DNA from 2 places in the Paenibacillus sp. FSL R5-0810 genome. Region 1 is predicted to be linked to the other one. Evidence: riboswitches for the same ligand, from Rfam matches in the RefSeq annotation. Region 1 holds a riboswitch; the other holds the start of a gene.
What was found. A riboswitch is a leader RNA that binds a small molecule or an ion and turns the genes downstream of it on or off. The one in region 1 is predicted to bind cyclic di-GMP.
Positions count from the first base shown of each region.

Region 2: another riboswitch for cyclic di-GMP. It lies ahead of MKX76_RS23835 (helix-turn-helix transcriptional regulator); the one in region 1 lies ahead of MKX76_RS09205 (non-ribosomal peptide synthetase).

Region 1 covers NZ_JBBOCF010000001.1:2,045,433-2,051,746, reverse strand. The annotation lists gene MKX76_RS09210 (hypothetical protein) at 1-2,352, shown strand, start outside; cyclic di-GMP riboswitch class I at 3,061-3,155, shown strand; gene MKX76_RS09205 (non-ribosomal peptide synthetase) at 3,365-5,524, shown strand; gene MKX76_RS09200 (hypothetical protein) at 5,538-5,723, shown strand; gene MKX76_RS09195 (carbohydrate ABC transporter permease) at 5,851-6,314, opposite strand, start outside.
Region 2 covers NZ_JBBOCF010000001.1:5,365,549-5,371,862, forward strand. The annotation lists gene MKX76_RS23815 (LLM class flavin-dependent oxidoreductase) at 1-949, shown strand, start outside; gene MKX76_RS23820 (TetR/AcrR family transcriptional regulator) at 1,059-1,649, shown strand; gene MKX76_RS23825 (MFS transporter) at 1,739-3,100, shown strand; gene MKX76_RS23830 (FMN-dependent NADH-azoreductase) at 3,157-3,771, shown strand; cyclic di-GMP riboswitch class I at 3,970-4,064, shown strand; cyclic di-GMP riboswitch class I at 4,333-4,427, shown strand; gene MKX76_RS23835 (helix-turn-helix transcriptional regulator) at 4,584-5,312, shown strand; gene MKX76_RS23840 (aspartyl-phosphate phosphatase Spo0E family protein) at 5,787-6,008, shown strand; gene MKX76_RS23845 (hypothetical protein) at 6,127-6,314, opposite strand, start outside.

The sequences.
Region 1 (6,314 bases):
GCTGCAGAGGTCAAAGTCGCCTTCAATTTTAATGGCGATCAAACCGGCAGGTATTTCGTTGACAGCGTCGCATTGCAAACGCATGCGTCCTCACCGTACTTAACGAATTTGGGGCCGCAATCGTCGAGTCTAACCCTGATGACCGCAGCCTTCGGCAAAGACAAGAATGGCCAGGATGTTTTGTTTACGGTCGCACAGGGTGATCCGGCACAATTCATCGTAATGGATGTTGCTTCCAGAGAAGTGAAGGCCACACACCCGCTTGTAGCACTTGACGGTAGCAACGTATCGGCAGCTTGGGCGATTGTGACAGCATCCGACGGAAAGGTATACATCGGCAGTACACCGAACGGGACGTTGTTTCAATATGATCCGGCTGAGGACACAATGCGGGCGATCGGCAAACCGGTACCTACCGATACCGTAATCTGGACGCTTGTAGCCGGGGAAGATGGCAAAGTATATGGAGGAACGGGATATTCCCAAACGCTGTTTGAATATGATCCCGCTTCCGACCAGACCCGAATTCTTAAATCCTTCAAGTCATCATCGAAAGAGTCGCATATCCGCAGCCTAGCTTACGATTCCGATCACCAAGCGATCTATGTGGGGGGCGCCGATGTCGCCAAGCTTTATAAATACGATCTCGCAAGCGGAACATCCACCGCGCTTCATCCGCCTGAGTTTAATGGCATGACCTCGGTTTATGACCTTCAGTATGCAGGGGGCAAATTATTCGTACGCGTGGATCCGGGACCCGTTATGTTCGTCTATGATCCTGATGCTGCCAGCTGGATCGTAAATAAAAATACGGCCTATAACGCCAGAGGATTCTCACCGTTAGCGCCAGACGGCAAAACGGTATTCTACACCTATTACGAGACCCTTCCGGGAGGCGCGCAGCAGTGGTCCCTTTATTCATACGACGTGAATACGGGAGCTTACGGCTCGCTGGGTGTGGATGTCAAAGGAGCAGGCGTCGCTTTTGGTTATGTACAGCTGGATCAGTCCAAATATCCGGGCTGGACCTTGGTCGGGTTGGCCGGAAATAGCGGCAGGGCATTTTATTACAATCTGGAAACCGGTATGATTGAGACGCCTGAGCTCCCGTTCCCGCCACAATTCGTAGAATTGTTTAACATCGGAAAGAGCATAGACGGGCAGATCTTGTCTGCCGGCTTCATCTCCGGCGGGGGCATGGGGATCTACTCGCCGACCCGCAACGAAACCAAACACTATCCTCAAATCGGCCAAGTCGAGGGATTCGGCTCTTTGAACGAAAAAATGTATTTTGGCGTTTATCCTAGAGCGACCATCTTTGAATACGATCCGGCCAAACCTTGGAACCGGACGGATCCTTCGGAACCGAATAACCCGCTGCGGCTTGGTCAGTTGGGTTTGGAGCAAGACCGGCCTGTAGCAATGCTCGGGGTTGAGGAAGAAAACCTGCTATACATCGGTTCCTATCCAATTGCAGGCAAAACAGGCGGTGCTCTAACCGTGTACAACCCGGATACCGGGAAGTTTGATGTGAAACGGGACATCATTGCTGGCCATTCGATCAATTCGCTGCTTTACAAAAATGGAAAGCTCTTCATGGGCACAGGCGCCATGACCGGCGGAGAGGGAAAGCTTGCCATATACGATACAGCATCCGGCCGGGTAGAACTGGAACAGGTGCCTGTTCCGGGGAAAAAAGCAGTAACGTCTTTGATATGGGGGCCGGACGGTAACGTTTGGGGAATGGCATTAGGGGCTCTGTTCATTTATGATCCGGAGCGCCGAGAAGTTATTTACAGCAACGACCTGTTTCCAGCCGCGGATTATACGCACAGCAATCCTCGCTTGACCGTTGGAACCGACGGCAACGTGTATGGGACTATTTTTACGGGATATGTTGCCGACCGTACGTACACGAGCAAGCTCTTCAAAATCGATGCAGCAAGCAAAGCACTTTCCATCTTGTTGGAAAGCAATGCGGAAAAGCTGGCACAGGACGACTTTGGCAACTTGTATTTCAAATACGGCAGCGAGCTGATGAAGTACAGCGACCCTAATTTAGTCGTACAACTAGACAAAGTACAGCTTGAGGCCGAATCGCTCCAGCTTCACCCGGGAGATGAAGTCCGTTATTCTTACGAAGTCTTCCTTGAGAGAGGAAGAAATACTAAGGAGTTATCCGGCGCTCACATTGAGTATGTGAGCAGCCGTCCGGATAAGGCGGAGATCGATCCAAAAGGAAAGATTATCGCCAAGCAACCGGGGCAGGCCGAGTTGTCGATTCGAATTACATTAAACGGGGTAACCGTTGAATCTAATAAAATCAAGGTAAAAATAACCGGACCTTTTTAAAACTGTTCATGACAGATAGCAATATGAGGCCGTTGTCCTGGACAACGGCTCTTTGCTTTATTGTCCAGTGATCCCAGTGATCCATTAGACAGCGAACTTGAAGAATGGAATTACCAAATGAGTTGAAATTATGGAAGTTTTCGCGTCGGATGGAAGTTGTCCTAATTAGTTATAAAACGGTATTTTAGTCCCGGAGGACAAGCGACAAAAGTTATTGGCTATAATGATTTCCGTTGTCGTAATTAGGGCAATGGATATAGGTTCGACATTGAAAAATAGAACTATTGTCTTGATTAACCATCGTCCAATATCCAAGTAACAACAGAAGAATACACAGGGATTTAGGACAATGAATACCGCTTCTATTAGGGTAAGGGCGTAATTTGTGGAATTCTGCCGAGGGACAAAAAACGTGTGTAAGCCTCTGTTCTTAATCGATTTTTATTAGTAATAACGTATCCCTGTCTTCTGTTAAAAATAGCGATAATACATAGTTAGGTGAAGTTTGGTGAAACAGCGCACAGATAAAATTAGTAAAAATTAACTATCGCGACCTAGAGTTATATGATGGTTATCAATATCATCAAAACCATTCTTGAAACACAATATTGAACAAAAGACCTATCGATTTTCAATTGGAAACAAGATACAGTAAATGTAAATCGAATACATAATATAATCATGGTTTACAAATTAAATACTATTTTTGTACGACAATAGCAAACCCACCGAAAGGTGGCGACGCAAAGCTATAGGGGCTAATGCGGGACCTACTGCAACCGCAATGCCAGCCAGTTGCCGAATACAACGGGAAACCTCCGTTTTATTCATTATTTTGAATTGATGAAAGGGGTTTTTTTGACGTTCCAAAAAACAACGGCAGCTTCGCTATAACAAAAAAACTAGTCTGGTGTTGAAGGGGGACGCTATTTCATTACAGAATGCTAAGAGGATTTTTCTGTTCGTTAACAATCAGACATTAATGAATCGATAATCCGGGAGGTAGATGGTCATGGAACAAACGACAAGTGAAGTAACAATTGACGAATTGCCAAGAGGGGGATGGACCAACGATGAAAGAAACCGGGTTAGTTTTTCCCTTGATTTTGCAACGACCCGAAAACTCCATGAACTGGCGTTCAATTTCGGAATAACTGTGGATATGGCACTTATGGCTTGTTATGCGATTCTGCTTGCCAAATATACCGGCGAGGATGATCCTGTAATCGGGTATCTGTTGGAAAGACAGATGTTTCCTATACGTTACTCTCCTACTGTACATAAGCCATTAGGTAAGTTTCTGTTAGAGGTCAAGCATACCACGATGCAAGCACTCGAGGATCGGAAAATGCGAAAGAATCTGAACGGCAATCCGTTCATCAAAGCGGCCTTTACTTGGCAAAGTGCCAATACCACTCCTTATGAATCCGATCAGTTGGGGACGTTTGAGCTTGCTTTGACGGCTTTTAAGAAGGAATCTATCATGATGCACATTGAATATTCGGCCCGGTTGTACAGAAAAGAAACGATCGAGCAGATGGGCGGCCATTTGAGCCGAATTGTGCATGAAGTGTTTGATTTCCCCGAGAATGCGATTGCCGACATACGCATGATGTCGGAAGTAGAGGAGAGACAGATTCAGGCTTTCAGCAGAACTAAGACGGACTATCCTTCCGGCCAAACGGTCCATTACTTGTTTGAGGAGCAGGTGCGCTTAAACCCCGATCGCCCGGCGGTCATGACCGAGAAACATCGGATGTCCTATCGGGAATTGAACGAACACGCGAATCAGCTTGCAAAAGCACTGCAGTATCACGGCGTTAGGCCGGAGAGCGTCGTTGGCATTATCGCGGACCGGTCTGTCAGCATGATTGTCGGGCTTACAGCCATATTGAAAGCGGGCGGCGCATATATGCCCATCGAAGCCGATTCTCCGCGTGAAAGAATCGAATATATGCTCGAGGACAGTCAGGCGGGATTTTTGCTGGCCCCTTCCAGTTGGAAGCCTGACATTGCATTTAAAGGAAAAGTAATTTATTGGGACAACGCGCAGCAAAACCTCGACAACGGTTCCCATACGATATCTGCTGTAACCTCGCAAAGTTTAGCGTATATCATCTATACTTCCGGATCAATGGGGACTCCGACAGGGGTCATGGTTGAACATCGCAACATCGTAAGCCTGGTCAAGAATACCAATTATTTCAACTTTTCCAAGGAGCATCGGATTTTGCAAACCGGTAAAATTGCGTCCGATGCGTCGACCTTTGAAATTTGGGGATCCCTTTTGAACGGATCTACCTTGTATTTGATGAATGACACGGACTCATTTGACATTCACAAATTGAAGGAAACCATCATCGACCACTTTATTACGGCTTGGTTCCTGACTACGGCTCAGTTCCATAATCTGGCCGAACTGGATCCGGGCGTCTTTCGTACGGTAGACACCTTGCTAATCGGCGGAGAAGCGTTATCGCCGAAGTACGTAAATGCCGTAAGGAAGAGGTGCCCCGATCTGCGGATGATCAATATGTACGGTCCGACGGAAAACACGACGTTCTCCACTTATTTCCCGATCGAACGTGATTTCGAAACCGCCATTCCAATTGGCAGACCAATATGCAATTCCTCCGCTTATATCCTTGATAAACAGTTAAATCTTCAGCCGATCGGAGTAGTGGGAGAGCTTTGCGTCGGAGGAGACGGTATCGCGCGGGGGTATGTGAACCGGCTGGAATTGACAGAAGCCAAGTTTGTGGAACATCCGCTCCTTGGGGAACGGTTATATCGAACGGGGGATTTGGCCATGTGGCTGCCGGATGGCAATATCGAAATGATCGGGCGAATCGACGATCAAGTGAAGATCCGAGGGTATCGAGTGGAACCGGGAGAAATCGAGACTCGGCTATTGGAACACAATGGAATCTCGAAAGCCGCGGTAGCCATCAAAGCCGACAGAAGTGGAAATCCGATAATATGCGCGTATTTTGTTGCGAAACAGGTGTTGTCCGAAACGGAAGTGATGGCGTATTTAGCCCGAAATTTACCTGAATATTTCCTGCCCTCTCTTGTAGTACAAGTGGAAAGCTTGCCGCTCACCCCTAACGGGAAAGTCGATAAAAAAGCTCTGCCGGACCCTGATTTTCTTCGTCCGATGCTCGTTAACTGACACGAAGCGATAAATGAATCGAAAGCAAATGCTTAATAAGATTTGGCTGGACAAGGATGCCGTGCAAATCGAGACCGCATATTTGACCAAATCCGTCGATCCTTTATGTACAGTCAGCACCAATGATGGACGGGAGGACTCCGTTTCCAATAACCGAAGCGATTATACGGGAATGAATTGTCTACCCGGCGCACCATAGCCGCAAAAAGGGGCCGTTTCTCAAGATCTAAGATCATGTGGAACGGCCCCTATTTTCAGTATGTTTTACTTTAAAACGTAAAGAGAATGGCATAGATCTCTATAATCTGTTGTCCTGGGTGGGTAAGCTACTCTTTAACCGAACCCAGCGTAATCCCGTGAATGAAGAAGCGCTGGAGGAACGGATAGACGATGAGGACGGGCAGCATCGCGATGAAGATCTTGGCGGCATCGAGTGTCCGGTTGGACAACTCCGACAAGCGGCGGTACTGGTCCTCAGACATCGTCGATGGATCGACCGAGACGACAAGCTGCTGGATATACGTCTGGAGTGGATAGAATTGTTCACGGGACATGAAGATCAGACCGTACAAAAATTCATTCCAGTGATACACGATACTGAACAGCGAGACGGTCGCCAGCACCGGCACGGCCAGCGGGATGTAGATCTTGAACAGGATGTACCATGGTCCCGCGCCGTCGACCAGGGCGGCTTCATCCAGCTCCTTGGGCAGGTTGCGAAAGAAGTTCATCGTGAGGATGACGTTGAAGACGAGGGTCTGCGCACCGCCGACCAGGACAAGTGCCCAGA
Region 2 (6,314 bases), 3.3 Mb from region 1:
CCAGGTCGGCTTGGATGTATATGGAGTAGGCGAGCATCATCGCCAAGATTATGCGGCCTCGTCCCCTGCGGTCGTGCTTGCGGCTGCTGCCTCCCGGACCAAGTGGATCCGGCTGACAAGCGCGGTGACGGTGCTGTCATCAGCGGATCCGGTACGGGTATTCCAGGACTTCGCCACGCTGGACGCGATTTCGAACGGACGCGCGGAAATCATGGCCGGGCGGGGCTCATTCATCGAATCCTTTCCTTTGTTCGGCTATGATCTTCATGATTACGATGAGCTGTTTGAAGAGAAGCTGGAGCTGTTGTTAAAAATTCGGGAGTCGGAGCGGGTGACCTGGGAGGGCCGGCATCGCCCGGCCATCCATAATCTGGGCGTATATCCGCGTCCTGTGCAGAACCCCCTGCCCGTATGGATCGGCAGCGGCGGCAACTCCGAATCCGTCGTCCGGGCCGGCCTGCTCGGCCTGCCGCTCGTGCTGGCGATCATTGGCGGGAGCCCGCTGCAGTTCGCCCCGCTCGTGAAGCTGTATAAAGAAGCGGCCGCCCATGCAGGGCATGATGTATCGAAGCTTCCGGTCGCCTCGCATTCCCATGGATTTATCGCGGAGGATACGGAGCTTGCCGCGGATAAGTTCTTTCCCTCCACCCAGGCGGCCATGAACGTGCTCGGCCGGGAGCGCGGCTGGGGTTACTATGATCGCGCCCGTTTCGATGCTGCACGCAGCTTCGAGGGAGCCCTCTATGTAGGCGATCCGGAGACGGTCGCTCAGAAGATCATCCATCTTCGCAAGCATGTGGGTATTACCCGGTTTATGCTGCACGTGCCGGTCGGCTCGATGCCGCATGAAGAGGTCATGAGGGCGATCGAGCTGCTCGGTACGGAGGTTGCGCCTCGGGTTCGTTCCGAGATCGACCGGTGGGAAGCGGCCGGCGAGCCGGCGGAGTAAGCAAGCAAATCCAATTAAAATTCCGTTTGACAAATCAGACAATGTAAAATATGATAAGTCCATCGAATGACAGTCAGTACTGACATTCATGTAGGAAGGGGGGACTTTCATGAGTAGAGATCAACATATAAGCAGTGACGACAAGCTGCTGCAGGCCGCAATCGATCTGATATCCCGGAAGGGCTACAACGGCGTCACGACGCAGGAGATTGCCTCGGCAGCCGGGCTCAGCGAGAAGACTCTATTCCGAAAGTTCGGCAGCAAGCGAAATCTCCTGGAGATGGCGTTCGAACGCTATCATTACGGTCAAGAAATGACGAAGCTTTTCGCGGAGAAGCTCACGGGAGAGCTTACTGCGGATCTGATTCTGATCAGCCGGACGTACCATGACTTGATGATCCGGAACCGCAAGCTGATCACGATCAGCATCAAGGAGAGTGATCATCTCCCGGGACTTCGAGAGATGACCAGCAAGCATCCGAAGCAGTTTCTGGACGTGTTGACGAAATATTTTACGATCATGACGGAGAAGGGGAAGCTGGTTGCCGGAGATCCCGAGCTGCGGGCGATCTCGTTTATGATGATGAACTTTGGCGCGTTCATGAACGAGCTGGATTCCAAGGAGATATTTCCTTCCGTAACGCTGGATGACTTTATTGAGGAGAGTGTGCGGATTTTTGCTAGGGCGTTAACCCCCTAGTTTTTTTCAAAGCATACGTCAGTAAGTACTGACAGACATGCTAATCTCGCTGTTTAAAATTTTCTACTCACAAGGAGGGTGAAGCTTTAATGGAGACTCGGAAGCTGATGCGTGTCCTCATGTTCACGCTGTGTCTGTCCGCTATGAGCGGATTGATGTTTAACTTTGTCCTGCCGGACATGCGGGAGGAATTCAGCTTGAGCACCGCTCAGGTTAGCTGGGTAACTTCCTCGTATTCCCTGCTGTACGGGATCGGCACGGTTCTGTACGGGAAGCTGACGGAACGCTACCAGCTCAAAAATTTGCTGTCATTCGGTCTGCTGCTGTTCGCGGCCGGCTCTCTGGTCGGCCTCGTCTCCCAGGCATTCTGGATGGTCCTTGCCGCAAGATGCCTTCAGGCGATCGGCGCGGCGGCGATACCGGCGGCGGCAACGCTTATACCGATTCGCTACTTCCCGCCGGAGCGAAGAGGAGCAGCCATGGCGACAGCCTTTATTGGATTGTCCATCGGCAGCGCGCTTGGGCCGGTGGTGTCCTCGCTAGTGGCCGGCTTTGCTCATTGGCGCTGGCTGTTCAGCATCCCTTTGCTGATTCTCATCACGCTTCCTTTTTACCGGAAATATCTGAAGGACGAAGACCCTCAGTTTCCAGGATCATTCGACCTGCTGGGAGGCGGCCTGCTGGCTGTCGCGATCACTTGTCTGCTGCTGGGAATAACGAACGGAATCTGGTGGCTTCCGCTAGCCGGACTGCTGGTAGCCGCGTTGTTCATTGTCCGGATTCATCGTGCATCCGTCCCGTTCGTGAGCCCGGTTTTGTTCCGGAATCAAGAGTATTCGGTTAGGCTTGTCATCATGTTTCTGTTCAGCGGCGCGGCCTTTGCGCTGCATTTTCTAAGCCCGTTGCTGCTGGCAGAGATTCATGCGCTGCCTCCAGGTTGGATCGGATTTGTCATGGTGCCGGCCGCCGCGGCCTCCGCTCTGCTCGGGAAGACAGGGGGAAAGCTGGCCGATGCCAAAGGGAACACGGATCTGTTTCTAACCGCCATGATTATGTTGGTCGCTTGCTTTGTACTCTTATCCACGTTCTCCGCCATTTCAGCCGTCGCGGTTGCTCTCTTCCTGATTCTAGGTAATGTCGGGCAGACGTTCGGGATGATTGCACTATCCAACTCCGTCTCCCTTAGCTTAGCGAAAGAGCAAGCCGGCATCGGGATGGGATTGATGCAGATGCTGAATTTTATTTCGGCGGGGATCGCTTCCGGTGTGTACGGAACAATGCTCGATATCCGCTCCGAGGTATCGTGGAACCCCTTGTATGCCTATGCCGAGGGGCAGGTTTACAGCAATATTTATTTGGTGCTAGCCGGGCTGCTGCTCGCCATGCTGATGTTCTATTCCCTACGGTTCGGGAAAACGGAGCACGGTCATATAAGAGCGGCGGGAAGCTGATATCGCATGCTTTCGAGTCCATTCATTACAAATAGGAAATATAGGAGGAGATTCTAATGACAACCACTTTATTCATTAAAGCCAACAACCGCCAAGGGGCCGTCACAAGCAGATTATACGACGCATTTTTCAATAGCTACCGCGAGGCACATCCGAATGATGCGGTGGTTGAGGTCGACCTGTATCAGGAACGCATTCCCCTTCTGGACGACATTATGATTAGCGGGAATTTCAAGTCAGCCATGGGCATGGAGCTTTCGGAGGAAGAGCAGGCCGTTCGGGACATCGTCAACCGGCACTTGGAGCAATTTCTTGCCGCCGACAAATTGGTGTTTGCCTTCCCGCTCTGGAATCTGACGGTTCCTGCAGTGCTGCATGCCTACCTGGACTACATGCATCATCCGCGTAAAACGTTCAAATATACGGAGCAGGGCTTGGTCGGTCTGTTGGGTGACAAAAAAGCAGCACTGCTGAATGCTAGAGGCGGGATCTATGCGGAGGGCGATCCATCCGAGATGGCGGTCAGCTTCGTAAAAAATCATCTCAACGTGTTCGGGATTACCGACATTACTACGATTATCATTGAGGGGCATAATCAATTCCGGGATCGAAGCGAGGAAATCATTGAGGAAGGCCTTCGGCGGGCAGCCGAAGCGGCAAAGCTTTTTTAAATCATGGAGAAGCTGGTTATTTTGACATATTACACGCTCTGCTAGTTACTTTGTGACAAAAAATTACAAAATCCAGCAGGAAATTGTCGGGAATTTGAGTCATGAAGCCTATATTCAATGAAAAACAATGTAAGTTATAGTTTGATTAGGTCATTCATTCAGAACTATATGTTGTATCTTTCGACAATTGAATCGTTCGTACGATAATCGCAAACCCACTGAAAAGTGGCGACGCAAAGCTATAGGGGCTAATGGGGTTCTGCATAGAACCGCGATGCCAGCCAGTTGCCGAATACGACGGAAGCCTCCGTCACTTCTTGCTAGTTACTACCTATGTCTACAAGCTGACGGAGGCTATTTGTTGTTCACAAATTTTTATAGGGAGGCTCCTGCAGTAACTGCCTGTTCCTTAAAAGTTACGGTCAATTGCCTGAAAGGAGGTGAATGATGCGGAACATGATTTCCCGCAGCGCGGTATAACTACAGCAGTTCGACTCTCAGCGGATAACAAGGAATATTCATGCGGCAGCGTCTTTGACAGCAAACCAATCGAATCGTTTCGTACGATAATAGCAAACCCACTGAAAAGTGGCGACGCAAAGCTATAGGGGCTAATGCGAATCTGCTAAGATACGTGATGCCAGCCAGTTGCCGAATACGACGGAAGCCTCCGTCCTATTTTGCTATGGTAATCTTCATGGATGGAGGTTTTTTATTTTTCGCTAAGAGCTACCGAATCTTCACAGCGGCGATAAATAGGAGATCGATTTCATTATTAATCACTTATTCTTAACAAGGAAGAAGGGAAAATAATGGGCCAAAGAACATTGCTGAAAGTAAACGATCATTTTCCTAATATCCTCAGCATCTCTGAAATTAAAGAAAGGCTGATCGAGCGAAAAGAAATCCTGTATCTGTTGCAAGAGGAAACCAGGAATATGAACGATTTGCTGTCTATACCTTATTTATTTGTGATTGCGGACCCAGAGGGAACCGTTATCGATTATTGCGGGACGGAGCTGTTAAAAGGTTATTTTGAAAGAAATCATTTGAAAATCGGAACATCTTCTGCTATGAACAAGGCGGGAATCAATGCCATTGCGTTATCCATGGAAAATCAATCGGTCTCAGTCGTAATCGGCGCCGAGCACAGCAATAAATTGTTTGCAGAGCTGTCCTGCGTTTGCACGCCAATACGAATAAATCATGTTATTATAGGCTACCTCAGCCTCTGTTTTCATTACTTTCACGAGGTTACATTTGTACTGCCCCTCATTGAACATCTGGCCAAAAATATTGAAGAAAAGTTACCCCAAAAGGATCCCATGCTACAAAAAGAGCTGACCTACTCACTCTTTGACCAATATGAATTAACAAACCGCGAGAAAGAAATCGCCTACGAATGGCTGGAAAATAAAAACGTGCCTGAAATTGCGGATATTTATGGAATCAGTCAAAGCACGGTCCGTACTTTCATCAAAAAGATATACGCCAAAACGAGAGTCAATCATAAAGGGGCATTCCTAAGAAAATTTACATGAAGATATAGGCAATACACAAGCACTAATTACCCAATTATGGGTATTTTATTTATTAAAGTAAAATTTTATAATTATAGGCAAGCCACTGATGACAGATAGTTAAAATTTAAACTAATTCATAATTCGTACAATCTATCGCAAACCCATCGAAAGGGTGGTGACGCGAAGCTGCAGAGGCTGTTGTGGACGCTCATATGCAACCACGATCCCTGCAATTGGCCGAATACGACGGAAACCTCTGATCCGCCATGCGACAACGATTGAATAGGGAACTGTTTATTTTAGATAACCCTGCTGACCTGACGCCGCTGCAGAAACTGAATCGGGTAGCCTTCAACATTTCATGAAGAGGAGCATGCTTTAACGGTTTGTTCGTTTAGGAATGAGCGATCAACTCTCTGTTTGAGAAGGTTTGCCGCAAAAACGTTGGCAGCTGTCATAAATCACTTGCTACGATGGGGGTGGGTGGATGTGATGGTTTCTATAGAGAACGAACTGAAGCATGTATCCGACGAGCTCGAATATCTCAGGAGGGAACTTGAGCGAATGGCCGGCAGTCTTGAATTCGTACATCAAGATGTTGTCGCACTTTCGCAGTCGTTCGATAAGCTGATTGTCCGTTACATGGAATTAAAAAGCCATGAGGAAGAGATCAATAGAAAGTGCGCAAAGTTAAATAAACCAAGCCATGAGTAATAAGTCCTCCATAAAAAATAGAACCCCGGATGTCGATTCTCGACCTTCTGGGGTTATTTGCTTAAAGATATGGTGCTTCCAGCTTTAAGGGAAGCCATTTCAAGTCAGGTGCTTGGATTCAATCATTTTTCTGTACGAGCGAACAGCTGCTCCAATTATCCATTGTAATGTACCCGCGCCTAACAAGCGCGAAAATCGTATTGGTTCGGCAATACCATTCCAAGTTGGGTACAGATGGCGAATCACCGCTTGCCTTCGTCAAGACACCCTCATACGTCCAGTATCCGCCTTTCTTCCAGCGGACAA